Regions from separate parts of the Anaerobacillus sp. ABD4_527 genome, predicted to be linked through region 2. Evidence: riboswitches for the same ligand, from Rfam matches in the RefSeq annotation. Region 2 holds a riboswitch; each other region holds the start of a gene.

Region 1 (4,214 bases), on a different contig from region 2:
CCAGATGATGGACGAATTTAGCATCGGATTATCTGCTTTTAATGAAGCGATGGATCAGTATCAAAGAGGACAGGGGAGCCGTTTTCTAACTTTTGCAGATATGGTTATCCGTCGTAGAGTAATCGATTATATCCGTAAAGAAGCTCGTCAAAATAAGTATATCTATCTTGAACCAGAAGAAGTAGATGAAGAAGGTAGATTAGAAGATAGTTTTGCTGAGCAGAAAGCAGCTCTTGACGTATATGAGATGGACAAGCAGCGAGAAGTTAGAATGTACGAAATTGAAGAATACGAACAACTCCTGCAAAGATTCAGCATCACGTTTAAGGTATTAAGTAAGAATTGCCCGAAGCATATCGATGCGAGGGATAATGCAAAAATGATAGCAAAACTTATTGCAGAGGATTCTACTCTTTCAAGCTATCTTCTTGAAAAGAAACAGCTGCCTATAAAAGATTTGCTGTCTCTTGTCTCATGCAGTCGGAAAACGATTGAACGTAATCGAAAGTATATAATAGCAGTTGCATTAATTTATCTAGGAGGCTTTAATGCGCTGAAATCTTATATACAGTAACAGAATGAGGGGGCCAGGGGATGAAAAACGGGGTTATTATGGAGATACGAGGCAGAAAAGCCGTAGTCCTGACACCCGAAGGTGAATTTGCAACAATTTTTCTTAAACGAAATCATAACTTATCAATTGGCTCTGAAATTAAACTAGCAAAGAAACCGGAGAAAAATAAGAAAGGTTTCTTTATCCCCTCTATGCCTACGATGGCAGGAATGGCAACGATCATCATGTTATTTGTTATCGTTGCTAGTGTGATTCCTGTTCCGAACAATGATGCAGTTGCTGCATATGTTAGCTTTGATATCAATCCGAGTATCGAAGTAGGTGTTAATTCTGACCTGGAAGTAGTACAGTATCAGGCTTGGAATTCAGACGGCGAAGGGCTGAGTTTAGACCAGGATACAAAAAATATGCCACTTGCTGAGTTTGCAAATGTACTAATTTCTAAACTTGAAGAGAATGGCTTTTTAACTGATCAGGGAAAGCTGCTTATCGTAGCGAGTAATGTTGAAGAAAACAGTCGTTATCAGAAGGTGAAGAGTAAGCTCGAAGAAACGATTAATGGTTTGAAAAACAATGAGGTCCTTACAAAACAGGCTGTTGCAATCACTACGATTTTACATGCAGATCATCATACTCGTAAGATGGCAGTGGAAAAGGGGGTGTCTCCTGGAAAGTATATAACTTATATGGCGGCACAAGACCGTGGAGTAACGATTTCTCTTGAAGATGCCCGCGACCTTTCTATTAAGAAATTAGATTCTCTCGAAAATCGCGCAACTGCATCAGAGGGTAATACAGAACCTGTTGAAGATAGGTACGAGCTAGATAATAAAATTACTCAGCTTAATGATAAATCAAATAAAACGATTGACAGCTCAGAGAATAAAAAAGCACAGAGTAACCAAAATTCTGAAGCAGTGGTAAAAGAAGAAAAAGATCCGATCGGTCAACTATCAAATAAGAACGAAAAGTCTTCATCTCAATCAACCGAAAATAACGATTCTGATCGTGTGGATAAGTACTCTGAACAAAATGAGGACAATAACGAGAAAAATAGTGGATCCTCAAAAAATGATAAACAAAATAATGATAAAGAAGTCAGAGAAGATAAAGATAACAGAAAAGACAAAGAAGATCCAGAAGATAGAGAAGATGATGATGACGACGAAGAAGATGAAGAAGACGAGCGTGAAGACAAGTCCTCAAAAGAAGACAATGATGATTAAGTAAGCGAACAGTGAGAGTGACAGTTCGCCACGAATAACTAAGATTAACGCCATTATTTTATATTATTTTTAACAAAGCTAGGGAAATTTCCCTAGCTTTGTTTTAGTTATCACTTCATTCAAAGCATGATAGAAGGGAGGACTTTAACGATATCCAGGAAAGATGCCTTGTCCCCGAATGTTTGTACAACTTCGTGGTTCCTGTCTAGAAGGACAGTCGTTGGTACACCAGTGCATCCATACTGATCGTACGTATCTCTACCATTATCTTTTAATACTGGAAAAGGCAGATCGTTCTTGATAGCAAATTCTTTCCCTGCCTCTTCTGTTCGTTCACGTCCAGTCACATTTATTGTTAAGAATGCAAGTTTGTTTAAGTCTGCATGTTCATAAAATTGTTCTTTCATAGGTAGGTCCTTCATACAATCAGGACACCATGATGCCCAAAACGTAATCATAACCGGTTTCCCTTCATAGTCGTCTAATGAATACGTTTGATCGCCTCTGACCTCTTGTAAAGAAAACGTAGGGGCTTTCACAAAAAGTCTCCTTTCGCATATAGATTTAAGGTAACCTTATCAAAATTCTGGTTCTAATCAAAATGTTTGATGCGTAGAGTGGATTTGTATAAACTTTCAGAAAATGTTTGACACTAATGCATTGCCTTGCTAAAATAATACTCAATCAAAGTAATTGAATATTCGTTCTTATCTAGAGAGGCGGAGGGACTGGCCCTATGAAGCCCGGCAACCGTCAAACCATTTGGTTTGAAAAGGTGCCAATTCCTGCAGGTATGATGCCTGGAAGATAAGCGGAGCTGATTTCTATAATCCAGCCTCTCTGTCTTTCAGAGAGGCTTTTTTATATTCAATGAGCGTGATGGGAGTGATCGGAGTTGGGAAGAGAGACGGTATACGAGGACCAACGGATATCCATTGGCTCGTTCGTTCTCGAATCAGGAAAAGAACTTGATGGGGTTGAACTTGCATATGAACGAGTAGGACCGAAGGAAGCACCAGTCATTCTAGTCTGTCATGCACTAACGGGCAATCAGTATACGGTTGGAAGGAAACAAGATGGTTGGTGGGAAGGTCTGATCGGTCACGGGAAGTATGTAGATACCACTGAGTTTCAAGTAATTACATTCAACGTATTAGGCGGTTGTAATGGTTCGACGGGACCATTATCTCGTAATCCGTCTACAAACAGACCGTATCAGGCGGATTTTCCCTTCATAAGCGTGAGGGATATGGTTCATTCTCAAAAGCGAGCACTTGAAGCACTCGGTATCGATCGCCTTCATGCCGTGATCGGTGGGTCGCTTGGAGGCATGCAGGTGCTTGAGTGGGGAATTCTTTACCCTGATGCGATGGAGCACCTTGTTCCATTAGCTGTGACACCATCTTTGAGTGCTTACGGAATTGCCTATAATGCCATATCAAGACATGCCATAACGACTGACCCTGAATGGAAGGGAGGGTATTATGATCAAACGCAACCTCCCGCATCGGGGTTAGCAACAGCACGTATGATCGGAATGATTTCGTACCGAACTGATGAGATGTTTCAGAAGAAATTTGGAAGAAGGGTCATTGCAAAACCTGAAGATCACCATGATGAGGCTCTTTACGATGTCGAATCTTACCTTCAATACCAGGGTAAAAAGCTAGTTGGTCGGTTTGATGCCAATAGCTATTTGTACTTATTAAAAGCAATGGATGACCATGATATTACCAGGGGAAGGGACGCACCTATTGAAGAAGTGAAGGCAAATGTTTTAGCAATTAGTTTTAAAGGTGATTTAATTTACCCTCCTAAAGATCTTGAAGCTTTATTTTCGCTAAAGGCGCGTTTTACGATCGTTGATACAAAGTATGGTCATGATGGATTCCTCGTTGAATTTGAGAGATGGGGGCAATTGATCAGAGAACATATACAAGAACCTTCAAAAATACAAAGGAGTGGATAAGAGATGGCAGAGAAGCGTTATAACTTAGAAACGATTGGCATTCATGGTGGTTTACAGGCAGATCCAGCTACGGGAGCGAGAGCGCTACCGATCTATCAATCCAACGCTTACAAATTTAATAGCACAGAACATGCAGCTGATTTGTTTGGTTTAAAAGAAGAAGGGTTTATTTATTCTAGAATTGGTAATCCGACGGTAGGAACGCTTGAAGAACGGGTTGCGGAGCTTGAAGGCGGAATTGGAGCACTCGGTCTTGCAAGTGGTATGGCAGCTATTACGAACGCGATCTTAAATATTGCGAATAGCGGTGATGAAATTGTTTCTGCTTCTACTTTATATGGCGGCACATATAACCTTTTTTCAACGACGCTTCCTAAATACGGCATAAAAACCAACTTTGTTGATCCGAAAGATCCGGAATCGTTTAGAAGTGCGATTACACCTA
Region 2 (4,214 bases):
GGAAGAACGGCTTTCCCTTTCAATCCTTTTTGAGGAAGAAGATCAAGGTACGTCTTCAATATCCCTGTATAAGCAGCTTTATAAACAGGCGTCAAAATAATAACGGCATCCGCTTTTTCTACTTTTTCGTTCGCTTCTAAAATCGCAGTGCTGCTAAAGTTAGCGGTGATTAAATCTGTAGCGGGTAAGTCGATGACATTGATTGATTCATAGGAAATCGACTGCTCCTTTAAATAACTTTCTGCATAGTCCTTGATTCCTTTTAGTCTCGATTGAAGGGAGTTTCCTCCGTAAATAAGTACAACATTGCTCATTGTTTTCACTCTCCTAAACTAGTGTCATCACATTTTTCTAACACATACTTAGTCAGCAAACACGCTGTTTGCAAGACTATACACAATCGCATCGTCTGTCGGCGGGTTATGAAGTCCTGCGCGTACATTTCGGAAATGGCGCTGTAATGGGTTGCTGGCAGACAGGCTTCTAGCACCGACCACGCGCATCGCTAAATCTACGACTCGGTTCGCACTATTTGTTACGATATGCTTCACGGCTGCTAAGTCCGCTCCCATATGCGGGCGCTCTTCAGGGTTTTCACTCCATCTCTTTGCGACAGCATAAAGAACTTCTCGAGCGTTGAATAGCTCTAACTGCATCTCGCCGATCTTTCTCCTTACTTCTGGCACGTCTTTTATCGGTCCAGGAAGTGTGGAAGGGGAGAAGGAGGAGGCGAATTCGACCGTGTAATCCATGGCTGAAGAGGCGATGCCAAGGTAAACGGCTGGAATCTGCAGGTACCATCCTTTCGGAGATGCTTTGTGGTTCTCCTCAATTACCAATAGATCTTCAGGTTTAACGTGGACGTTATGTAGCACGAGATCATCACTCTTTGTCCCTTTCATGGAGATACTGTCCCACGTTTCCTCAACTTGTACGCCTTCAAGCTTATGATCGATCAGGACAAACCCTTTCTTACCGGTTTGATCAACGTCAGCTGTGACGATGGAGTAATCAAGCGCCACGGCCATCGACGTAAAGGATTTTCGTCCATTGATGATCCAGCCCTCCGGCGTTTTTGTAGCAGTCGTTTGAGGAATCCCGCCGCGTGAAGGACTGCCGGTCGCTTTTTCAGTTTGCGCAAGGTTGAGTAGTGCTTTTTCGTTTACGATCAAGTGGCACACTTTTTCGAAAACCGCTTCATCCCAGGCTCGCGATTCAGCGATTTCTAAGATAACGCCAAGCTGCCAGCCGAGGGACAGTGCCGTCGGACCATCACCTGATGCGAGCTGTTCTTGAACTTTCAAGAACTCGTACAAGTTAAGACCAGAGCCTCCATATTCTTTTGGTACAGTGAGTGATAAAAAGTTCCTTGCCTTTAAATCTTCGAAGTTCTCGTAAGGAAACCTTTCTTCTTCATCATATTTTGCAGATCTACTTTTAAAAAGTTCAACGAGTTCAGTGAGTTCTTCCTTCAAATCAGGCTGCTTTTCAGTTGCAAATGGCATCGGTATCCTCCTTTTTCTCTATACAAAAAAAGTCTACTTTCAGCTGAAAGTAGACTTAGGCTCATCAAAATTCGAACCATACAAGCTTCATCTTTCAGACAAAAAGTCTGCTGGAATGAGCACCTTGCTTAAGATAAGCGGTTGCTGCAGGATCGTTGGACCAGATTCCTCCCCTGACTCTAGATAAATGTATGCGGTAGTGCGTTAAAGAATAGAATACGGACAAATAAACGCAATGTCAACAAGTAATTAGAAAAGAAATAATTTTTTGATTTTTTGTTGACAGGGAATCGATCGGTGCTGTATATTCATCGTTAAATTCAATAAAACAAACTTTCTTATCAAGAGAGGTGGAGGGACTGGCCCTTTGAAGCCTCGGCAACAGACTCGGTTGAGTACTGTGCCAATTCCAGCAAGCGATGCTTGAAGGATAAGAAAAGACAGTTGCTTTTTCACGGCCTCTTCTTTTCTTATGAAGAGGCCTTTTTATGTTTTAAAAAAGAGTGGAGGTTCAAAGAGATGAGTAAACAAATCATTTTGAATGCGTTCGACATGAACAGTTCGATGCACAATTCACATGGGCTATGGAAGCATCCAGAAAGTCAGCGTCATCAGAGATACAAAGACTTAGACTACTGGATCGACCTTGCTAAGACATTAGAGAAAGGGAAGTTCGATGCGGTCTTCTTTGCAGATGTTCTTGGTGTTTATGATGTGTACCAAAAGAGTAAGGATCCTTCAATCCGTGATGGATTGCAAGTGCCGATCAATGATCCCGCACTTCTTGTCCCTGCGATGGCGAGTGTGACCGAGCACCTTTCCTTCGCTGTTACGGTCAGCACGACGTACGAAGCACCTTTTGGAAATGCGCGCAGATTTTCGACGCTTGATCATCTAACAAAAGGGCGAGTTGCCTGGAACGTCGTTACCTCTTATTTACCGAATGCGGCACGCAACTTCGGACTTGAGAAGATGATTCGTCATGATGAGCGTTATGATATCGCTCATGAGTATATGGACGTGTCCTACAAATTGTGGGAAAGGAGCTGGGAGGATGGTGCTGTGGTTGAAGATCGAGAAGCTGATACGCTTGTTGAGCCCGACAAAGTTCATGAAATCAATCATGAAGGTCACTATTTCAGTGTTGAAGGACCGCATCTTAGTGAACCGTCTCCGCAGCGAACGCCTGTGATCTATCAAGCTGGGACATCAGAGAAAGGGCGAGAATTCGCATCAAAGCATGCGGAGTGCGTGTTTGTCGGAGGACCGACTCCTGAGAGAATCCACTACTATGCCGATGATATTCGTGAGCGTGCCGTCAAGCATGGAAGAAATCCAGATCACGTGAAAATTTTCTCGTTTTTAAGTGTGATCGTAGGTGAAACGACTGAGGAAGCAGAGGCGAAGTTTGAGGCGTACAACAAGCTATGGAGTGCTGATGCAGCAAAGGCTCAATACGGTGCGAGCGGCTATGATGTTGCAGAGTTTGAAGAGATGGACCTTGATGAGCCGTTTGAATATAAGAAATCAACAGAAGGCGGTCAGTATAAAGCGGCAACGTTGACGAAGGATGCGCCGAAAAAGCTGACGGTAAGAGAGGTGTTGAATCGCTTTGAATCGATCGACCGCAACAGCGTGATCGTTGGTAACCCTTCTGATGTAGCAGATGCGATTCAATTTCAATTCGAAGCTTCAGGAGTAGATGGATTTAATTTGAACCACCTCGTAACGCCTGGAGACTTGGAAGCTTTCGTAGAATTAGTCGTACCAGAACTACAAAAGCGTGGTCTTTATAAAAAGGATTATCAAGAAGGTACGCTGCGTGAAAAGCTCTTCAACAAAGACGCAAGACTGCCAGACGACCATCCAGGAAAAAACTACGCTTTTCGTAAGGAAGTCGTGCGATGATCGAACTAAGAGAGATTACGAAAGAGTATGGAAAGAAGGACAAGATCGTTGCTGTCGATAACGTTTCTCTTCGTGTAGAAAAGGGAGAAATCTACGGAATCGTTGGGTATAGCGGAGCGGGTAAAAGTACGCTTCTACGTTTTATAAATGCTTTGGAAAGACCGACGACAGGATCAGTACACGTTGACGGAATCGACTTGCTATCGCTATCGAATAAAGAGCTTCGAAAAGCAAGGCAATCGATCGGAATGATTTTTCAAGGATTCTATTTGGTTGCTTCAAAAACAGTCTATGAGAACGTCGCATTTGCACTTCTGGCTGCTGGAGTTAGTAAAAAGCAGATCGGTGAAAAGGTCGATCATTTATTGAGCGTAGTTGACCTTGCTGATCAGAAGGAGAAATACCCGTCACAGTTGAGCGGTGGTCAGAAGCAAAGAGTGAGTATCGCGCGGGCTTTAGCAAATGATCCGAAGGTGTTGCTGTGTGATGAGGCGACGTCCGCTCTAGATCCTAACACGACAAAATCCATTCTTTCATTGCTGAAAGACATCAATCAAAAACTTGGGATTACGATCGTCATCATCACGCATGAAATGGAAGTGGTGAAGGAGATCTGTCATCGCTGTGCGGTCATGCGTGAGGGAAGAGTCGTGGAGTCGGGCACGACGTTCGATATTTTTTCGGATCCAAAAGATGCATTAACAAAAACGTTCATTCAGAACGTACTAGAGTTCCATCTTCCTGATTCGTTGATCGAACATGTACAAGGGAAGCTAGTGAAGCTCATGTTTCTCCGCGATC
Region 3 (4,214 bases), on a different contig from region 2:
TAGTATCTTGTTATCTAGCGCCTTCCCAGGTCTTGTTAGCACGAGAAGCACACCGAGTGGTAATCCTAATAGCACGGAAATCAACAGCGAGATTCCTACCATCTGGAACGTTTCGATGATTGCACTCCAAATATCTGCCCCCCATAAATCGATAAATTCCGAAATCTTAGCTGACATGCGCGTTCACCTCCGGTACATACCCTTCTACAAAAATTCCCCGTTCTTCTAAAAACATAACTGCTCTCTTCGTTTCTGACTCTTCTCCTTCAAGATGAACAACTAATCTACCAAAAGGTTGATCCTTAAGCTGCGTGATATTCCCTGCAAGAATAGATGGATAAATATCAAAGTTTTTACTAAGGAGCGCAAGTGCAGGCTTTCCTGACGACTCTCCTACAAAGGAAAGCGTCACGATTTGTCCCTTCGACTCCAGCTTCTTCACGAGGGATTCAGGTACGTCATCTTGAAACAGCGATTGTACGAATCGTTTCGTCGTAGGCGTCTTTGGTCTACTAAATAGATCAACAACGAGTCCTTGTTCAATGATGCGTCCGTTTTCCATCACGGCCACTTCATGACAAATCTTTTGAACCACGTGCATTTCATGTGTAATGAGTAGAATCGTTAGTCCGAACTCCTGGTTGATTTGCTCGAGTAAAGATAAAATCGACTCCGTTGTGTCAGGATCGAGCGCGCTCGTTGCTTCATCACACAGAAGAACTTCCGGTTCATGCGCTAGCGCACGGGCAATCGCAACTCTTTGTTTCTGCCCGCCTGAGAGCTGTCCAGGATATACGTCGCGCTTATCTTCTAGTCCTACGATCTGTAGATACTTTCTTACTCGGGAATCGATCTCCTTTTTTGAAACCCCAGTGAGCTTAAGGGGGATGGCGATATTTTGATAAACCGTCCCCGTTTTTAATAGATTGAACGACTGAAAGATCATTCCGATTCGCTGACGTGTTTTCTTTAACTTGCCAGCTGATAGACCGGTTAACTCTACATCATTAATGAACACTTTCCCTTCTGTTGGTCTCTCTAACAGATTGACCGTTCGAACGAGGGTACTTTTACCAGCGCCACTATAACCGATCACACCATAGATCTTTCCCTTTTCAACGTTAAGGTCAACGCTATCCAGAGCCTTCGTAATAGTAGTTCCGGTTTGAAACGCTTTTGAGATATTTTCTAGTCGTATCATTTCCTTCTCTCCTTTACCGAAATTACCAGGATGCTATGACTGAGCCGTTGAATTCTTCCTCAATAAACTTCTTAACTTCATCTGACTGATAATATTCCACTAGTTTATTGATTCTTTCGTCGTCTTTATTCTCGGTTTTTGTTGCGATTACGTTCACCCAAGGAGAATCTTCTGGTTCCATTACGAGAGAATCTTCAGTTGGAACCCGACCGCTTTCCATCGCATAGTTCGTGTTGATCGCAGCGATGGCAAGCTCACCTAGTTGCCTTGGAATCTGCGATGCTTCAAGAGGAACAAACTCAAGATTCAACGGGTTCTTCTCAATATCCTTAATCGTTGCTTCAACTCCTACACCGTCTTTTAATTCAATGATCCCTGCTTCCTCAAACAACATGAGGGCTCGGGGTTCTCCAGTAGAGTGATTCGGTAATCCTACTTTGTCACCTTTCTTCAAATTATCAAGGCTCTCATATTGATCGGAATAGATGCCCATCGGAAAATTAATCGTCGTCGCAACCTTAGATAATTCCATCCCACGCTCTTCAACAAAATCATTTAAATACGGTTCGTGCTGGTAAACATTCGCATCGAGTTCCCCTTCATCAAGAGCCTTGTTTGGCATAACATAATCGTTGAACGCCACGACATCGATCTCAAAACCATCTTTCTCAGCAACTTCTTTTACTTTCTTCATCACATCTTCATGTGGACCGGCTGTTACCCCTACCTTTAGCGGCCCTTCGGTTGAGTTGCCTGACTCTGCACTGCCAGAACACCCTGCTGCGACAATTAATAATAATGCACCTACTAGTAGCGATAGTTTCTTCATTCTCTTAACTCCCTTTCTCTCCTATATTCATTTAAAGCGTCTTTGCACTAAATTACGTAAACGTACGATATCACCAGAGCGTCGGTTCCCTCCTTTGTTTCAACCCCATAAACAAAAAAACTCTCCCTGCTGAACAGAGAGAGTTGGGTGTTTTCCATTATGTAACTCTCTCTCATCTTTCAAACGATCGCTCGTTTGCTGGAATTAGCACCTTTCTCACGAACTGAGATGGTTGCTGGGCGTCAATGGGCCAGTCCCTCCGCCACTCTTGATAAGAGTTTGAATTATTCAGATTGTTTAACTATTCTCAACAGTATAGTACCTCACTCACCGAACGTCAAGTGCTTTTTCTACGTGGTACCGGTGCGCTTTGCGGTGCCTGGCACCCCTCACATTTTGTCGATTAATTTTTCTCGCTTTCGAGGTGTTCATCAAACCAGCCGACCAGATGGTTCAAACGCTCTACCCTTAGCTCAGGATGTCCGTTTCTTGAAAGGTTGTGATCTGATTCTGGGAATCTCACAAACTTCGTCTTTTTCTCACGGTGCTTCAACGCAACGAACAACTGCTCACCTTGCTCGATCGGGCATCGGTAGTCCTGTTCGCTGTGTAGAATAAGAAGCGGTGTTTTGATTTTATCAACATATTTCAACGGTGAATGATCCCATAGCTTCGTTGGATCTTCATCGAGGTCAGCTCCCACTTCCCACTTAGTGAAGAAATAACCTATGTCGCTTACTCCGTAGAAGCTTAACCAGTTGGAGATCGATCGCTGCGTTACAGCCGCCTTAAATAGATTTGTTTTTCCAACGATCCAGTTCGTCATGAACCCGCCATAGCTGCCGCCGGTAACGAACAAATTCTCAGAATCTATGAAGCTCGTTTGCGCGACAGCTGCTTCTATACCTGCCATGACATCGTCATAGTCGCCGCCACCATAGTCGCCACGGCATCCATTCACGAACTCCTGACCATATCCTTGACTACCGCGAGGATTCGTATAGACTACTGCATATCCTCTTGATGCAAGAAGCTGAAATTCGTGCATGAATGAATTCCCATACATCATGTGGGGACCGCCGTGAATTTCTAATACTGTCGGATACTGTTTCCCTTCCTCAAAGGAAGTCGGTTTCATGATCCACCCCTGTATGTTCAGTCCATCTCTGCTTTCATACGTGTACGGTTGTGGAGTAGAAAGCGAATTCTCACTCAACACCTCTTCATTACAGGAAGTGATTCTTTCTATCGAGCTTTCTCCTTCTAACGATAGCGTATAGATATCACCAACATTCACCGGATCACTGATCGCTACTGCAGCTTCACCACCCGCTACGTGAAGTGCGTAGTGGTGCCTGTCACCCCCCGCTATTTGTCGAAGGGTGCCATCTAGACAAATGGAATAAATTCCTGTGTTTCCATGTTCACTCGCAAGGAAATAGAGTGCCTTGCCGTCTTCGTTCCACACCGCTCCAGACGGCTCAATTCCCCAGTGGAGATCTGAAATGAGAACATCTGAACACTCGAGGTCGATTGTTTCTGTAAGGCACGTCAATGTTTTCGATTCAATTTCAACCGTCCAAACTCTATTCAGAGTCGCACTCTCATACTCAAAGTTATGTCCAATGTAAGATAGTGATGAACCATCTGGAGACCACCGCGGAGCTATGAAACTACTTCCTTCAGAATTAAGCCGCTCAGCTTCACATCCTTCTCCAAGATTCTGAATAAATAGATCCGATTGGACATATGAACCTTTCTCTTCCCGTCTACTTCTTACGTATGCGATCTGTTTACCATCAGGAGACCAGCTAGCGTCCGAGTGATTCAGGTCAGCATCCGTCACCCAGTTTTCATCCCCAGTCTTTCGATCGATTACGACGACCTGTGTATGTTTCCCATTAAGAAAACCTTTTCCATCTGCTTTGTAATGCAGCTCTTCGACGACGAGTGCTTTCTTTCTTTTTTCTTCCTTCTCATCTCCACCTTTAGGAGTGCTCTCACTCAACACGAGAAGTTCAGTCCCGTCAGGTTTCCACACCGGGCGACTTGCTCCATTTTTTAGAGAGGTTACTTGTTCGGCCTCACCTCCGAAAGCAGATATGATCCATATTTGGTTTTCTCTCGAACGGTTTGAAACAAACGCGATTTCCTTTCCATCAGGAGACCATCTTGGAGAAGAAT
Region 4 (4,214 bases), on a different contig from region 2:
GGGGATTAGGGGGCGATATTAACGGAAGAGCATGGCTTCTCCTCGAACATCTAAAAGAAATTGAGAAGCTTTCTGAAGAAAAAGGAACGCCATTTTATAAGAAAGTGGATTTTGAAAGAATCGCATTGACTGGTCATTCAAGAGGAGGTCAGGCTGCAATTTTAGCTGCGAAGTTCAATCGCTTAGATCGCTATCCAAATAACGCCTATAAGTCGTTTGACTATCAGTACAATATACAAAGCGTTATTGCGATCGCTCCGACTGATTATCATACATTAGCTGATCGAAAAATTGAATTAAACGATGTAAATTACTTAATTCTCCATGGATCATATGATAGTGACCTGTCTGAATTTGAGGGAGATCGCCAATTCAATGGCATCGATTTAACAGGTAGTGAAGATGTGATCAAGTCTGCACTCTACATAGACCGAGCTAACCATGGTCAGTTTAATACAACTTGGGGTGATAACGATACTTACTTTCCGTTCACCCTCTTATTGAACAAACAGCCCTTGATCAGCGGAGAGGAACAGAGGCAGGTTGCAAAAACATACGTTTCTGGATTTTTAGAAGCTACCTTGAATAACGATAACTCCTACCGACCTATGCTGGAGGATTACCGCTATGCGTTAGATTGGCTCCCTTCAACAACGTACATTAGTAAATATGAAGATACTTCTTATCATATCTTTAGTACATTCGAAGAGGATGTTGACGTCAACACATCTTCGACCCCATATATTGAATTGCAAGGAAACGGTCTATTGCAATGGTATGAAGGTGAATTAGACTATAGAAGAAATAAAGTGAGAGATAATCACGGCGTTTACCTTAAATGGAATCACGACTACTCTAGAAATGGTTCATACAAGCTTTCGTTCACCAAAGCGTTAGAAAATCCTTATGCATTCAAGAAAGATAGCTCCTTAACGTTTGCAGCGGCGAATGTATCTGAAGTAGAAGAAGAAGTTATTGTAGACTTCACTATAACAGCCACATCTGAAAACGGTGAATCTGCTAGTGTCAAATTAAGCGATGTGATGAGCATGCATCCTGTGCTGCCGATTCAGCATACAAAAACGAAATTCTATGAAGAAGCGCGATTCGGAGACCTTACCGAACCGGTCCTTCAAACGTTCAACATACCCATGAGCACATTTATTGAACAAAACAACTCGTTTGAACCAGATACCATTACCTCCATAACATTTCAATTTGATCAATCGGAAAGAGGAAAAATATTCTTAGACCACATTGGCGTTAACCGATAATAAAATACAAGAGGCTTCCCACAAAGGGAAAGCCTCTTTTTTAAATTAAATTATGAAATTTTACAAGAAGACTGTCCCCGCTTTGCTAAGTAGCTCTGATGGTACTCCTCTGCTTTATAAAAATTCGTTGCAGGAACAATTTGAGTTACGATTGGCTTCTTAAAACGTTTTGCTTTTGTAAGCTCGTTCAGTGCAATTTCTGCAGAAGTCTTTTGTGAATCTGAGTTATAAAAAATAGCGGAACGATACCTAGTACCGACGTCTTCACCCTGACGGTTCAAAGATGTTGGATTATGATTATCAAAGAAAACTTGGAGCAATTCCTCATACGTAATAATCGCTGGATTATATTCGATATGCACCGCTTCAGCATGACCAGTAAGTTCTTTATAGACTTCTTCATAAGAAGGATCGATCGTACTTCCACCTGTAAATCCTACTGAAGTAGAAACGACACCGTTCAACTGCTGAAATAGTGCTTCTACTCCCCAAAAACATCCTGCTGCAAATACCGCTTTTTCCATTGTTTCCACTCCATTTCTCCAAGTGTTGTTGCTATCTTGAACAGCTTTCTCTGTATATACCTTCTCAAGTTCACTCAGAGTTAACATATAAAGCTGTTTGCCTTGTTCCTTATAGATACCTTTTCCTAGAAGATGGTTGATTATCATTTGTTTTTTGTCTGACGTTTTCTGCAATTCCATTCACTCCTTGAAGTAGATTGTCTGATGAGGAGTGCATATAAAAAAACCCTCATCTGTCCGAACAGAAGAGGGTTTGGATTTACCGATCGCCTCTTCTTATTTTCCGACTTTCGCCGCAGGAATTGGCACGGTGCTCCCGTATAACAATTATAGGAATCCGTTGCCGAGGTATCAAAGGGCCAGTCCCTCCACCTCTCTGAATAAGAAGATCCTTGAAAAGGATTATTAAGTTAATGACAATATTAAAGGTTGTAACAGTAGGTGTCAATAGAAAAGCTTGCATTAGTGTGCTAAACGAACAAAGAAATTAAAAAATACCCTATTGCTGATACGCTAGCACCGATCAGTGCAGGTTTAAGCTTAAATGAAGCATAAGCCATCGTGTTCAACTTAAGTATTTTTGCTATTGTATTCGTATTATCGCTAAGTGGTGACGAAAAAGCACCAAACGTTCCACTAGCAAACACAGCACCGATCACGAGTGGCAATGACGTTCCTGTAGTAGCACCGAGAGAAACTCCTAAAGGCATTAGAATTCCCCATGTCCCCCATGAAGAGCCAATAAAGTATGAAATGAATGACCCCACCAGGAATAACACCGGTGGCACGAATAATGCAGGAATCCAGTTTAAGTTCGTCGTTACAAACTGAGAAAATCCTAATGCTTCAGCAGAAGAAGCAAGTCCCCAAACGATCGTTAGTAATACGATGACGGACATCATATCGTTACCGCCTTCAATAAAGAACGTGACAAGGTTTTTTAATGAGAACCTCTGAAATAAATAAAATAGAAAGGTTAACAAAACGGTTGTCATTAAAGCGAAGACCATCGCATCGAGTACATCTGCTTCGATGAATGCTTCAACTGGGCTTTTGAACCCTTTCTCATACCCACTCCAATACGTGATCAAAAGCGTTAGGAAGATTACTCCTCCTAGTGGCAGCAAAAGGTTCATAGGTTTTGCTGGAAGATCTTTTGAAACGACAGGATGACAATCTTCCCATTTGTCATCAATTTCTTTCTCCATATTCCCTGCATCAGTAGCCGGGGTTTTCGTATGATGAAAGAAACTTAAATAAAATCCGATGATAAGAATCGATATTGAGAAGAAATTGTACGGAATGCTTTGCAAAAACAACCTGTAGCCATCTCCCTCAAGACCCTGTCCCCTTAAAGAAAGGTCGACAACAGAGGACATATAGCCAACGAACGCAGTCGCAATCGGCATTAGAACAATTACTGGAGTTGCTGTGGTTTCAATTACAAAGCCTAGTTCCTGAGGGGTCATCTTTACTTTCTTCAAGAGTGCTTTCATAATTGGCGCAACCGTTACGATTCGAAAGCTCGGAGCACTAAACGTACCGAGCGTTGATAACCATGTTAAAAATAACGCTCCCTTTTTTGAAGTGATTTTTCCAGAAGCGAATCGTACGAATCCTTTTATTCCACCAGTATATTTCATCATTCCGATGAGACCAGTAAACATGTACAAAAAGATGATGATTTTAATGTTGCTCTCATCTTTTAAACCACTCATAATAAATTGATAAAACTGCTCGAGTCCTTCTATAGGTTGAGGCTTATGTATAAACGAAGCTGTTAGTAACCCTGCTGTTAATCCAGGTATAACGAGTTTCGTCTTCATCGCTACGAGAATAACGACCAAGAACGGTACGATCGAAAGCCAATCCATTCATCACTCCCCCTTTCCGGTTAGTTTGTGCTCGGAAAAGGGTGCTATACAAAAAGCCGGAGTAAATTCTCCGGCTACGATTGACGAAGCAAATTTGTTTTTTTGAGTTGCGCGATCGAAGACGCGCCAATTCCAAACATAGCGGTTTGTAGTTCGAACTGAATTCGTTTCAGCTGGTCTGATAACGCTTCTTCACTGTCGTCTACTGCGCTATGAAGTAGTGCACGGCCAAACCCTGCAAGATCAGCCCCCAAAGCAATACTTTTGGCGGCATCAACACCGTTTTTAAGACCGCCACTTGCAATGATTGGCGCCTGTGGGAGTTCATTTCGAACTTCGATCAAACATTCAGCAGTAGCGTTCCCCCAGCTTTGAAACGCTTCAGCTGCTTGTTCTCTCATACTCTGATGTGATCGATAGCTCTCGACCTGAATCCACGATGTTCCACCTGCACCGGCTACATCAATAAAGCCTACTCCGCTTTCTACCAACCGTCTTGCAGTATTTCCATCGATTCCCATTCCTACTTCTTTAATCCCGAC

Evidence for each region. A riboswitch is a leader RNA that binds a small molecule or an ion and turns the genes downstream of it on or off. The one in region 2 is predicted to bind S-adenosylmethionine.
Region 1: it holds a riboswitch for S-adenosylmethionine, as region 2 does, so the genes downstream of both, metX (homoserine O-acetyltransferase MetX) here and ACXAHI_RS20670 (LLM class flavin-dependent oxidoreductase) in region 2, are expected to answer to the same signal.
Region 3: it holds a riboswitch for S-adenosylmethionine, as region 2 does, so the genes downstream of both, ACXAHI_RS10220 (MetQ/NlpA family ABC transporter substrate-binding protein) here and ACXAHI_RS20670 (LLM class flavin-dependent oxidoreductase) in region 2, are expected to answer to the same signal.
Region 4: it holds a riboswitch for S-adenosylmethionine, as region 2 does, so the genes downstream of both, msrA (peptide-methionine (S)-S-oxide reductase MsrA) here and ACXAHI_RS20670 (LLM class flavin-dependent oxidoreductase) in region 2, are expected to answer to the same signal.

Annotation. Positions count from the first base shown of each region.
Region 1 is NZ_JBSWXZ010000001.1:1,744,574-1,748,787, reverse strand. It holds gene sigI (RNA polymerase sigma-I factor) at 1-574, shown strand, start outside; gene ACXAHI_RS09070 (anti-sigma factor domain-containing protein) at 595-1,800, shown strand; gene ACXAHI_RS09065 (TlpA family protein disulfide reductase) at 1,920-2,339, opposite strand; SAM riboswitch class I at 2,505-2,614, shown strand; gene metX (homoserine O-acetyltransferase MetX) at 2,696-3,769, shown strand; gene ACXAHI_RS09055 (O-acetylhomoserine aminocarboxypropyltransferase/cysteine synthase family protein) at 3,773-4,214, shown strand, end outside.
Region 2 is NZ_JBSWXZ010000010.1:14,795-19,008, forward strand. It holds gene ssuE (NADPH-dependent FMN reductase) at 1-314, opposite strand, end outside; gene ACXAHI_RS20665 (acyl-CoA dehydrogenase family protein) at 363-1,505, opposite strand; SAM riboswitch class I at 1,590-1,695, opposite strand; SAM riboswitch class I at 1,841-1,942, shown strand; gene ACXAHI_RS20670 (LLM class flavin-dependent oxidoreductase) at 2,025-3,413, shown strand; gene ACXAHI_RS20675 (methionine ABC transporter ATP-binding protein) at 3,410-4,214, shown strand, end outside.
Region 3 is NZ_JBSWXZ010000001.1:1,973,035-1,977,248, forward strand. It holds gene ACXAHI_RS10210 (methionine ABC transporter permease) at 1-177, opposite strand, end outside; gene ACXAHI_RS10215 (methionine ABC transporter ATP-binding protein) at 167-1,201, opposite strand; gene ACXAHI_RS10220 (MetQ/NlpA family ABC transporter substrate-binding protein) at 1,224-2,030, opposite strand; SAM riboswitch class I at 2,200-2,308, opposite strand; gene ACXAHI_RS10225 (S9 family peptidase) at 2,434-4,214, opposite strand, start outside.
Region 4 is NZ_JBSWXZ010000001.1:516,394-520,607, reverse strand. It holds gene ACXAHI_RS02760 (alpha/beta hydrolase family protein) at 1-1,274, shown strand, start outside; gene msrA (peptide-methionine (S)-S-oxide reductase MsrA) at 1,325-1,972, opposite strand; SAM riboswitch class I at 2,072-2,185, opposite strand; gene ACXAHI_RS02750 (Na+/H+ antiporter NhaC family protein) at 2,269-3,672, opposite strand; gene fni (type 2 isopentenyl-diphosphate Delta-isomerase) at 3,747-4,214, opposite strand, start outside.